3 regions of the Methylobacterium sp. TK31 genome follow, and region 1 is predicted to be linked to each of the others. Evidence: riboswitches for the same ligand, from Rfam matches in the RefSeq annotation. Region 1 holds a riboswitch; each other region holds the start of a gene.
What was found. A riboswitch is a leader RNA that binds a small molecule or an ion and turns the genes downstream of it on or off. The one in region 1 is predicted to bind cobalamin.
Positions count from the first base shown of each region.

Region 2: linked by a shared signal. The riboswitch ahead of ACXJY8_RS15015 (TonB-dependent receptor) and the one ahead of ACXJY8_RS17435 (CbtB domain-containing protein) in region 1 are both predicted to bind cobalamin.
Region 3: linked by a shared signal. The riboswitch ahead of ACXJY8_RS16245 (TonB-dependent siderophore receptor) and the one ahead of ACXJY8_RS17435 (CbtB domain-containing protein) in region 1 are both predicted to bind cobalamin.

Region 1 is NZ_CM143964.1:3,760,755-3,764,016, forward strand. It holds gene ACXJY8_RS17420 (hypothetical protein) at 1-159, opposite strand, end outside; gene cobO (cob(I)yrinic acid a,c-diamide adenosyltransferase) at 159-770, opposite strand; gene cobU (bifunctional adenosylcobinamide kinase/adenosylcobinamide-phosphate guanylyltransferase) at 767-1,279, opposite strand; cobalamin riboswitch at 1,386-1,578, shown strand; gene ACXJY8_RS17435 (CbtB domain-containing protein) at 1,635-1,811, shown strand; gene ACXJY8_RS17440 (CbtA family protein) at 1,839-2,594, shown strand; gene ACXJY8_RS17445 (DUF1636 family protein) at 2,587-3,015, shown strand; gene cobW (cobalamin biosynthesis protein CobW) at 3,012-3,262, shown strand, end outside.
Region 2 is NZ_CM143964.1:3,238,643-3,241,904, reverse strand. It holds gene ACXJY8_RS15025 (FdhF/YdeP family oxidoreductase) at 1-341, opposite strand, end outside; gene ACXJY8_RS15020 (hypothetical protein) at 645-956, shown strand; cobalamin riboswitch at 1,033-1,232, shown strand; gene ACXJY8_RS15015 (TonB-dependent receptor) at 1,341-3,262, shown strand, end outside.
Region 3 is NZ_CM143964.1:3,514,348-3,517,609, reverse strand. It holds gene ACXJY8_RS16245 (TonB-dependent siderophore receptor) at 1-1,214, opposite strand, end outside; cobalamin riboswitch at 1,438-1,647, opposite strand; gene ACXJY8_RS16240 (cupin domain-containing protein) at 1,860-2,276, shown strand; gene ACXJY8_RS16235 (SH3 domain-containing protein) at 2,305-2,874, opposite strand; gene ACXJY8_RS16230 (2-hydroxyacid dehydrogenase) at 3,151-3,262, shown strand, end outside.

The sequences.
Region 1 (3,262 bases):
GGAGCGGCTGGCGAGCAGGCGGGCGTTCAGCCCCTCCATCACCGCCAGGGCCTCGACGCGGCTGAGATAGGTCGCGGGCCAGGACGGCGCCGGATCGGCACGGATCCCGTCCGCGCCGATCACCATGGACAGCGCGAGCGCGACAGTGGCCGCCCGCATCAGAACTCGATCCCCACTTGCGCCTTCACCCCGGCGGCGAAGTGGTGCTTCACGGATGTCATCTCGGTGACGAGATCGGCGGCCTCGATCAGGGCCGGCTTGGCGTTGCGGCCGGTGACGACGACGTGGAGGTCCGGGCGGCGCGCCCGGAAGGCCGCCACCACGGCGGCGAGGTCCAGGTAATCGTAGCGCAGGGCGATGTTGAGCTCGTCCAACACCACGAGGCGGATCGTCGGGTCGGCCATGAGGTCGAGGGCCTTGGCCCAGGCGTGCTCGGCAGCGGCGATGTCCCGGGTCTTGTCCTGGGTCTCCCAGGTGAAGCCTTCGCCCAGCGTGTGCCAGTCGATCCGGTCGCCGAAGGTCTTCAGGGCGTGCTTCTCGCCGGTGTCCCAGGCGCCCTTGATGAACTGCACCACCCCGACGCGCCAGCCGTGGCCGAGCGCCCGCAGCATCAGCCCGAGGGCCGCCGTGGTCTTGCCCTTGCCCGGGCCGGTATTGACGATGAGGAGCCCCTTCTCGATCGTCTTCTCCGCGACCTCGGCGTCCTGCACGGCCTTGCGCTTCTCCATCTTCTCGCGATGGCGCACGGCCTCCGTCTCAGCGTCGTTCATGGGGTGGCTCCGGTTTGGGGTTTCACGACCAGGGGAAGGCCTGCCACCATGAGGACGACGCGGTCGGCCCGGGCCGCGAGGCGCTGGTGCAGGCGCCCGGCCGCATCGCGAAACCGGCGGGCGAGGGCGTTCTCCGGCACGATCCCGAGCCCGACCTCGCTGCCGACCAGGACCACCGGGCCGGGCGCCGCCGCGCAGGCCGCCAGCAGCGCGACGGTGGCGGCCTCGATGTCGGCCTCGGACAGAATCAGATTGGTGAGCCAGAGGGTCAGGCAATCGACCAGCACCGGCCCGGTCGCGGCGGCGACCGCCTCGGCCAAGGCGAGCGGCACGTCCTGCGTGATCCAGCCCTCCGGGCGGCGGGCGCGGTGGAGCGCGATGCGCTCCCGCATCTCGTCGTCCCAGGCTTGGGCGGTGGCGAGGTAGAGCCACGGGGCCGGGCAGGCTTCGATCAGCGCCTCGGCATGGGCGCTCTTGCCCGAGCGCGCGCCGCCGAGCACAAGGGTCATACGGGGAGTCGGGTGCGGCATGCAGAACGCTGTGCCCGAATTCGGGGCCTCCGGTCAAAGGCGGGAAACCCGCGCGGGCCGCGTTGTCAGCGCACCGGCAAGCGCGTAGAAGCATGGATCGGACGGTGCCCCGGCAACGGGGTGAAAAGGGAATGCGGTGAGGGGGCGACCCTGAAACCGCGGCTGCCCCCGCAACTGTGAGCGGAGACGGGACTGCCATCGGCCACTGGAGCCATCCGGGAAGGCGGCAGGACCAGCGACCCGCGAGCCAGGAGACCTGCCGCCCGAGAGTGGACCTGCCGTCCACCCGCTCGATGCTTGACGGCCGCCGGCGGGGCGGCCAGGAGATGACCCGATGTCGACCAACACCCTCGTCCTGACCGGCACCCGCACCAACGAGCGCCTCGGCGCCGTCCTCGTGGCCGCCTTCCTCGGCCTCGGCCTCGTGTTCATGGCGGGCTTCGCCCCGGCGATGGCGCTGCACAACGCGGCGCACGACTTCCGCCACAGCCAGAACTTCCCCTGCCACTGAGCGCCTGCGCTTAAGGCAGACAATCCCATGATCATCCGGCTCGTGTCGGCGGCCCTGGTCGCCGGCTTCCTCGCGGCCGTCGTCGCGACGGGTCTGCAACTCGCGCTCACCTCGCCGCTCATCATCGCGGCCGAGCGCTACGAGACGCAGGCCTCCGCGGCGTTCGCCCTGCCGACCCCCGCCTCGCTGATCGTGCGCGTCCATGGTGGGCACTATCACGGCCCCCGCGACCCCTCTGTGGCGGGCGGCGAGGTTGCGCCCGAATGGCAGCCCGGCCCCGGCCTGCCGCGCATGGCCTTCACGGCGCTCGCCACCCTGGTGGGCGGCGTCGGCTACGCGCTGCTGCTCGGCGCCGTGCTCCTCGCCTGCAACCGCGAGCCCAGCCCCGAGGCCGGCCTGCGCTTCGCCATCGGCGGCTTCCTCGCGGTGGCGCTGGCCCCGGCGCTGGGCCTCGCGCCGGAACTGCCCGGCATGGAGGCCGCGCCCCTGGCCGACCGCCAGTTCTGGTGGTTGATGACGGCCGCCGCCACCGCCATGGGCCTCTACCTCATCGCGATCCGGCGGGCGCCGATCACCATCGCGGGCGGCATCGTCCTCCTGGTGGCACCACACCTGGCCGGCGCGCCGGAGGCGAGCCACGCCGCCTCGAACCTGCCCGCGTCCTACGCGGCGCAGTTCGCCGCTCGCTCGCTCGGCATCGCCTTCGTGTTCTGGGCGGTGATCGGGCTGGCCTATGGCTGGGCCTGGGGCCTGTTCGGCCGGAATCGGCCGGTCCATGCCTGAGCCGGAATCCATCGCCCCCGTCACGCTCTACGTCTGCGCCACCTGCCGGGCGGCCGGCGACGTCTCCGAGCCGCGCGCCGGCGCCCGCCTGCTCGCCGCCCTCCAGGAGGCGGTGAGCACGGGCGCCCATCCGGGCATCACGGTCGAGGGCGTCGAATGCCTCTCGGTCTGCAAGCGCCCCTGCACCGTGGCGGTGGCCTCGCAAGGCCGCTGGACCTACGTCTACGGCGACCTCGACCCGGTCGCCTCCGCCGGCACCATCCTGGACGGCGTCGCGCTCTATGCCGAGACGCCAGACGGCCTCGTGCCGTGGAAGGCGCGACCCCAGGAATTCCGCAAGGGCGTCGTCGCCCGCATCCCGCCGTTCCCCGCTCCCCTGCCGCCGGTCGCGGCGACACCCCATCCGGACGCCGCCGAATGACCCTCGTCGCCAAGATCCCCTGCACCATCGTCACGGGCTTCCTCGGGGCAGGCAAGACCACCCTGGTGCGCCACCTCGTGGAGAACGCGAACGGCCGGCGCCTCGCCATCATCGTCAACGAGTTCGGCGATATCGGCTTTGACGGCTCATTCCTGGCGGCCTGCGGCATCGAGGGCTGCGGCGACGAGGACATCGTCGAGCTCGCCAACGGCTGCATCTGCTGCACCGTGGCCGACGACTTCGTGCC
Region 2 (3,262 bases), 520 kb from region 1:
GGATGGGTCAGGCGGCCCTCGCCCTCCAGGGCGTAATCGGTCCAGCCGCGCAGCTCGGTCACGGTGTGGCGGGCGAAGAACTTCGGCGGCGTGCGCTTGTCGGTGGCCTCCCAGGAGACCGCCTTCACGCCGTTCTCGCAAAACTCGAAGGAGGAACCGTGCTCCGGGTCGCCCCAGGCGCAGCCCGGGCAGTCGAAGCCGTCGGGCTGGTTGGCCTTCAGCATGGCGCGGGCCCCCGAGAGCGGGGCGCGGCTGCCGAGCAGATGCTTGCCGCAGCTCTTCAGGGCCCCCCAGCCGCCGGCGGCGGACGAACGCTTCGGGGTCGCGACCGGGTGATCCATGAACGGGTCCTGGGACGGTCCGGCGCGGCCGAGGATCGGTCGCGAAACGGGGCCGTGGCCACCCAGCGATATCGCGATGCGGCGCGGGCGCTCAATCACGCGAAAACGCAGGCCAGTCATGCCGTTAGGGGTCCCATGCGTTTTTTGCAGAGCCAGTGTCCAGCAGGTTAAAATCGTTCCCAGCTGCATTGCGGAAGACCGGGGGCCCGTCGCCGGTCCCGGTCCCTGGTGAAGCGCCCGCCGATCGCCTAACCCTCGGTCCGGAACGGCGGCGGGGACGCCCGGGATGCGGGAGCGCGGGACATGAGGACGCCGGTGAGGATCTTCGCGGCGGCGGCCGTCGCCGTCGCGGTCGGCCTCGCGGTGATGGCGCATGACCGCCAGGTCGGCGCCGAATGGGCCGTGTCGGCCGAGCAGATCGCCGACGCGCAGGCCTATGGCAAGCCCGGGGTCGAGCTCCCGGCCGGCCACATGGTGACCGAGCCCCAGCGCAGCGAGGGCGCGGAGCGGCTTCCCCTGAAGTGGATCCTCCTCGGCCTCGCGGCCGGCGGCGCGGTGCTGGCCGGGACCGGGCATCGGCGCGAGCCGGCCCGGAAGCCGGACGGCCGGGGCTGAGGGCGCCCTGTCGCGCACCGGGCACACCGGCCTGGAAAAGCGCGCGCGGCCATTGACGCCGCCGCGGCCCATCGGGCCTCCTGTCCCGCGACGGTTCCTCGTCGACGAGGATCAAAAGGGAACGCGGTGAGGGTGTGAGCCCGAGGCCGCGGCTGCCCCCGCAACTGTGAGCGGCGAGCCCCTCATCAGCACGTCACTGGGCCTGTCCGGTCTGGGAAGACGATGAGAGGGCGGTGACCCGCGAGCCAGGAGACCTGCCGTCAGTCGTGGTCACACGCGAAACGCATCGGGCGGGGTGTCCTGATGGGTGTCGGGGTGGATGCCGTGCGGCATCCGCACCGGCCTCGTTCGCGGTGACGTGCCACAGACGTCGCCCGAGGTCCCATGCCGTCCTTCCGTTCCGGGTCGCTGCCCCGTTCACGGCCCACCTATCGATCCTGGCTCCTGGCCTCCTGCGCCGGCCTCGCGTCCACCGGCGCCGCAATCCGCGATGCCGGCGCCCAGACCGCGCAGGCGGACCTCGCCGAACTCTCCGTGACCGCCGAGGCGCCGCCGACCGGCGGGGCCGGACCGGCCGCCAGTGCCGGGTTCGTCGGCGGGGTCACCGGGATCGGCGGCGGCCTGCGGACCGTCGATGCGGCGAGCGCCGGCGTGATCTCGGGCGCGGCGCTCAACAGCCGGCCGATCACCCGGCCGGGCGAGGCCCTGGAGAGCGTGCCCGGCCTCATCGTCACCCAGCATTCCGGGGAGGGGAAGGCCAACCAGTTCTTCCTGCGCGGGTTCAACCTCGACCACGGCACCGACATCGCGCTTCACGTGGACGGGATGCCGGTGAACATGCGCACCCATGCCCACGGCCAGGGCTACGCCGATCTGAATTTCCTCATCCCCGAGCTCGTCGGCGCCGTTGAGTTCCACAAGGGACCCTACTTCGTCCGCGACGGCGACTTCGCCTCCGCGGGCTCGGTGCGGATCGACTACCTCGACACGGTCGAGCGCAACCTCGCCCTGACCTCGCTGGGCAGCTTCGGCTACAAGCGCGCGCTCAGCATCGCCTCCGCGCCCCTCGGCGCGGGCCACCTGCTCGTGGCCGGCGAGGCCCAGACCTATGACGGGCCCTGGGACGTGCCGGACCGGCTCGCCAAGCTCAACGGCGTCGTCCGCTACAGCCAGGGCACGGCCCTCGACGGCTTCGCCCTGACGGGCATGGCCTACTGGGCGAAGTGGAACGCCACCAACCAGATCCCGGAGCGGGCGGTCGCGGAGGGCCTGATCGGCCGCTTCGGCAGCCTGAACCCCACGGATGGCGGCGACACCGGCCGCTTCTCGCTCTCGGGCCGCTGGAGCCGGACGAGCGAGGCCGGCATCACCCGGGCGAGCGCCTACGTGATCCGCTACGGGATGAACCTGTTCAACGACTTCACCTACTTCCTGAACGATCCGGTCGCCGGCGACCAGTTCCGCCAGCGCGACAGCCGCGTTCTCGGCGGCGGCGAGGTCAGCCACACCGTCCCGGGCAGCCTGTTCGGCTTGGCCATGGAGAACGAGTTCGGCGTCCAGACCCGCACCGACGACATCCGGGTCGGCCTGTTCAACACCGCCGCGCGGCAGTACCGCTCGACCGTGCTGGACGACCGGGTGCTGGAGGCGAGCGCGGCGTTCTACGCCGAGAACCGGGTGCGCTGGACCGACTGGCTGCGGACCAGCCTGGGCTTCCGCGCCGACGGGTTCTACGCCGATGTCCGCTCGGACACGCCGGCCAATTCCGGGCGCGCCCGGGACGGCATCGTCAACCCGAAGCTCGGGCTGGTGCTCGGGCCCTGGTTCGACACCGAGCTGTTCGTGAATTACGGCGGCGGCTTCCATTCCAACGACGCCCGCGGCGTCACCGCCACCGTCGACCCGACGAGCCCGCTGTTCAACATCAGCCGCTCGCCCTTCCTCGTGCCCTCCACGGGCTCGGAGATCGGCCTGCGCAACCGCAGCCTCGCTGGGCTGGAGACGGCGGTGACGCTGTTCCAGCTCGATTTCGCCTCCGAGAACCTGTTCCAGGGCGACAGCGGCACCACCGAGCCGAGCCGCCCGACCCGCCGCTTCGGCGTCGAGTGGACCAACCGCTACGCGGTGACGCCCTGGCTCTCCCTGGAGGGCGACCTGACGGTGACGAATGCCCGCTTCGCGGACCGCGACCCCATCGGACATCGGGTCCCGGAGGCGCCGACCACGATCGCGTCGGCCGGCTTCACCTTCGGCGAGGGCCCGGGCTGGTTCGGGTCGATGCGGTTCCGCTATTTCGGGCCGCGGCC
Region 3 (3,262 bases), 250 kb from region 1:
GCCTGGCCGTAGCGCGGATCGTAGATGTCGAGGCTGTAGGGGCTCTGGCGGAAGTTCGAGCGCTCGTAGACGACGCGGCTGTCGGTGCTCTCGCGCTCGAAGCCGAGCAGCACGGTGTGGCCGAATGCGCCGGTGGCGAAGCGCCCGACCACCTCGGCCTGGCCGATCGCCGTGTCCCAGCGGTAATCGCGAAAATTCCGGTCGCGTAGCACCGTGCGGTTGTCGGCGGCGATGGCCCGGATCTCCGCCGATTCGCCCAGCAGGGAGCCGGTGTTGAAGTGGGTGGCCAGCCGCATCTGCCAGTCGGCGTCGAAGCGGTGCTCGACCCGCACCTGCATGGTGTCCGAGCTCTGGTACGTGCTCTGGCCCGGCTCGCCGAGGAAGCGCGAGATCGGCAGGAAGCCGAGCTGCCTGTTGATCGCGATCACGCCCCGGTCGAAGACGACGCGGTTGCGCAGGAACTCGGTCTCGACGGTGACCTTCGTGTCCGGCGTGACCTGCCAGCTCACCACGGGCGCGACGAGGAGCCGGTCGCCATCCACGAAATCGCGGAAGCTGTTCTGGCGTCCGCCCGCGAAATTGAAGCGGTAGAGCAGCGTGCCGTCCTCGTTCAGGGCGCCGCCCGCATCCACGGTGCCGCGGAATTGCTCGAACGAGCCCCAGAGGCCGCCCATCTCGACGAAGCGCTCGGCCGTCGGCTGCTTGGTGACGAAATTGACGAGGCCGCCCGGGTCGCTGCGCCCGAACAGGCCGCCGCCCGGGCCCTTCAGCACCTCGATGCGCTCGACGTTCTGGGTGTCGGGCGGCGGCGGCGAGCCCCGGTTGATCGGAAATCCGTTGCGGTAGAGTTCCGAGGTCGTGGTTCCGCGCACGGCGTAGCTGAACACCGTCAGGCCGCCGAAATTATTCTGCTGGGCGACGCCGGGCGTGTAGTTGAAGACCCGGTCGACCCGGGTGGCGGCGAGGTCGGTGATCACCGCGCGGGGCGCGACGGTGACGACCTGGGGCACGTCGCGCTGGGGCGTGTCGGTCTTGGTGCTACTCACCGCCCGATCGGCCCGGTAACCCGGCGTGGGGCCGATCAGCCCGATCCCGGGGGCGAGGCCCGCAGCGCCCGTGGCCGGGGCGCCGCCCGCCCCCTCCACCGACAGTTCCTCCAGAGTGACGGACTCCTGCGCCCGCGCCTCCAGGGCCGGCGAAGCCGCCGAGAGCATCGCCGCGAGCGCGCAGCGCGAGCCCCGCCGCCCCGACCGCCGTCGCGCGTCGGCCGCGCGGGGCGGGTTCGGGATCGCGGCCTTCGCGGCGGACGGGCTCGGACGGAGGGACACCGGTGGCGCTCATGGTTGTCGAGCGACGGCCGAGCGGGTGCCCTCGCGGAACCGGGTGCGTCGGCAGCCGGGCCCGGTCCAGCGCTCCGCCGGGACACCCCGCCCGAGAGACGTAACGTCGTGCAAGGCAGGTCTCCTGGCTCGCGGGTCGTCGCCCTCGCCTCGGCCTTCCCGGTGATCGGCACCAGTGACGCTGGACGGAAAGAGCTCACCGCTGACAGTTGCGGGGGCAGCTTCGGAAACGCCCCTGCGAGCGCCCCGAATTCCCTCTTAGCCCCCGGGCCGACGACCCGCGGGAACCTTGACCGTTCGACCTTGTCCCGTGGGCGGCCGGCAAGTCAACGGGGGTGCGCCCGGATTTTTGCAATGTTGTAACATTATGAAGTGTCGGCCCGATCACGTTCGCGCGGGTCCCGCCGCGTCGGGGCGGCCGAACCGGTCGTGCGGCCGGCGGCGCTGGCTGCCCGGCGGCGATTTTTCGGCTAGGCTGCGGGGCTTTGGGAACGACGGGCAGGGAAGGACACGCGGGCCATGGATAGGGACAGCCTGACGGCGCACGGCGTCTTCGACGTGGCGGAGCAGGCCGCGCGCCTGCCCGAGACCTCCGACACCATGGTGGCGGATCACCGCTTCACCGACGATCCGGCGGCCAGCGCCCGGGTCTTCCGGGTCTACCGGCCGACGCCGCCGCACAGCCACGCCTCCTGCGACGAGTACCTCTACGTGCTGTCCGGGCGCTGCCTGATGAAGTTCGGCGACGAGGCCCCCGTGGAGGTCGGCCCCGGCAAGCTGGTCTTCTTCAAGCGCGGGGTGGTGCACTCGGTCCCCGAGATCCTCGAGCAGCCGATGGTGTTCCTCTCCGTCGACACGCCCCGGCGCGAGCCCCGCGACATCCGCTTCGTCGCCGACGGCACCGGCACGCCCGACACCTTCATGCGGCAATCGTGAGCCGCGGCCGCCGCCGGGGGCGCGCGGCCTACTCCACCTTCTCGTTGGGATAGACCCCCCAGAGCCGGTCCTGGCGGATGTAGCCGTCGACGTCGCCGCGCCGCTGGGGCATCGCCACGATGATCCGGCACCAGCTGCCGGTACAGGCCTTGACGCTGCCGATGACGCCGGCCTGGAGGCGGGCCTCCTCGCCGGAGGCCTCGTCGGCCTTGGCGTAGAGCGGCACCGGGGCCTTGTCGCCGCCCTTGTCGCTTCCCTTGCCGGCGGTGACGATGGAGGTGCGCCGGCCCGAGAGCAGCGAGTGCAGCACCCAGCCCTCGGTGCCCTCCGAATCGCGGATGCGGCGCCAGGTCTCGAACTCGGCCACGATCTCGACGGGCAGGCCGGCCCGCTGGAACACCCAGAGGGTGCGGTGGTCCTTCGAGGGGCCCTCGCGCAGGTTGACGCGGTCGGTCTTCAGGCTGGCGTAGCGCGGCAGCGGCAGCTTCGTCACCGGGCCCAGGGCGACGTCGGGCCCGGCCCCCGGCGCCGGGGCGGCCGCGGCGGCGCCGGCCGACAGGAGGGTCGCGAGGGTGAGGAGCAGGGCAGGCGCGCGCATCGTCCGGTGATCCTTCACGCTGTCCGGAGCAAGCCGCAGGGTGACGGCCGGCCCCGGCGTGCATTGTGTTCCGCGGCCTCTCTGGTAGAGAGGCCTTAGGGTCGACAGGACCCTGGGGTCGCGGCCTTCCGGCCGCCGGCCCGGTCGTCTCGAATGTCTTGACCGGTGCGTGGTTAACGCACGGTAAGCCTGCGGCGCCGCCCCCGCATCGGAGATCGCGCCGGAGACCGGCCGGGTCGGATGCGGGCCGGTCGACGCCGTTCGCGGGGAGGGTGCATGTCGTCGTTGAAGCGCAAGCCGCTGGTGGTCGTCACGCGGCGTCTGCCCGAGGTCGTCGAGACGCGGATGCGCGAGCTCTTCGAGATCCGGCTCAACACCGACGATGCCC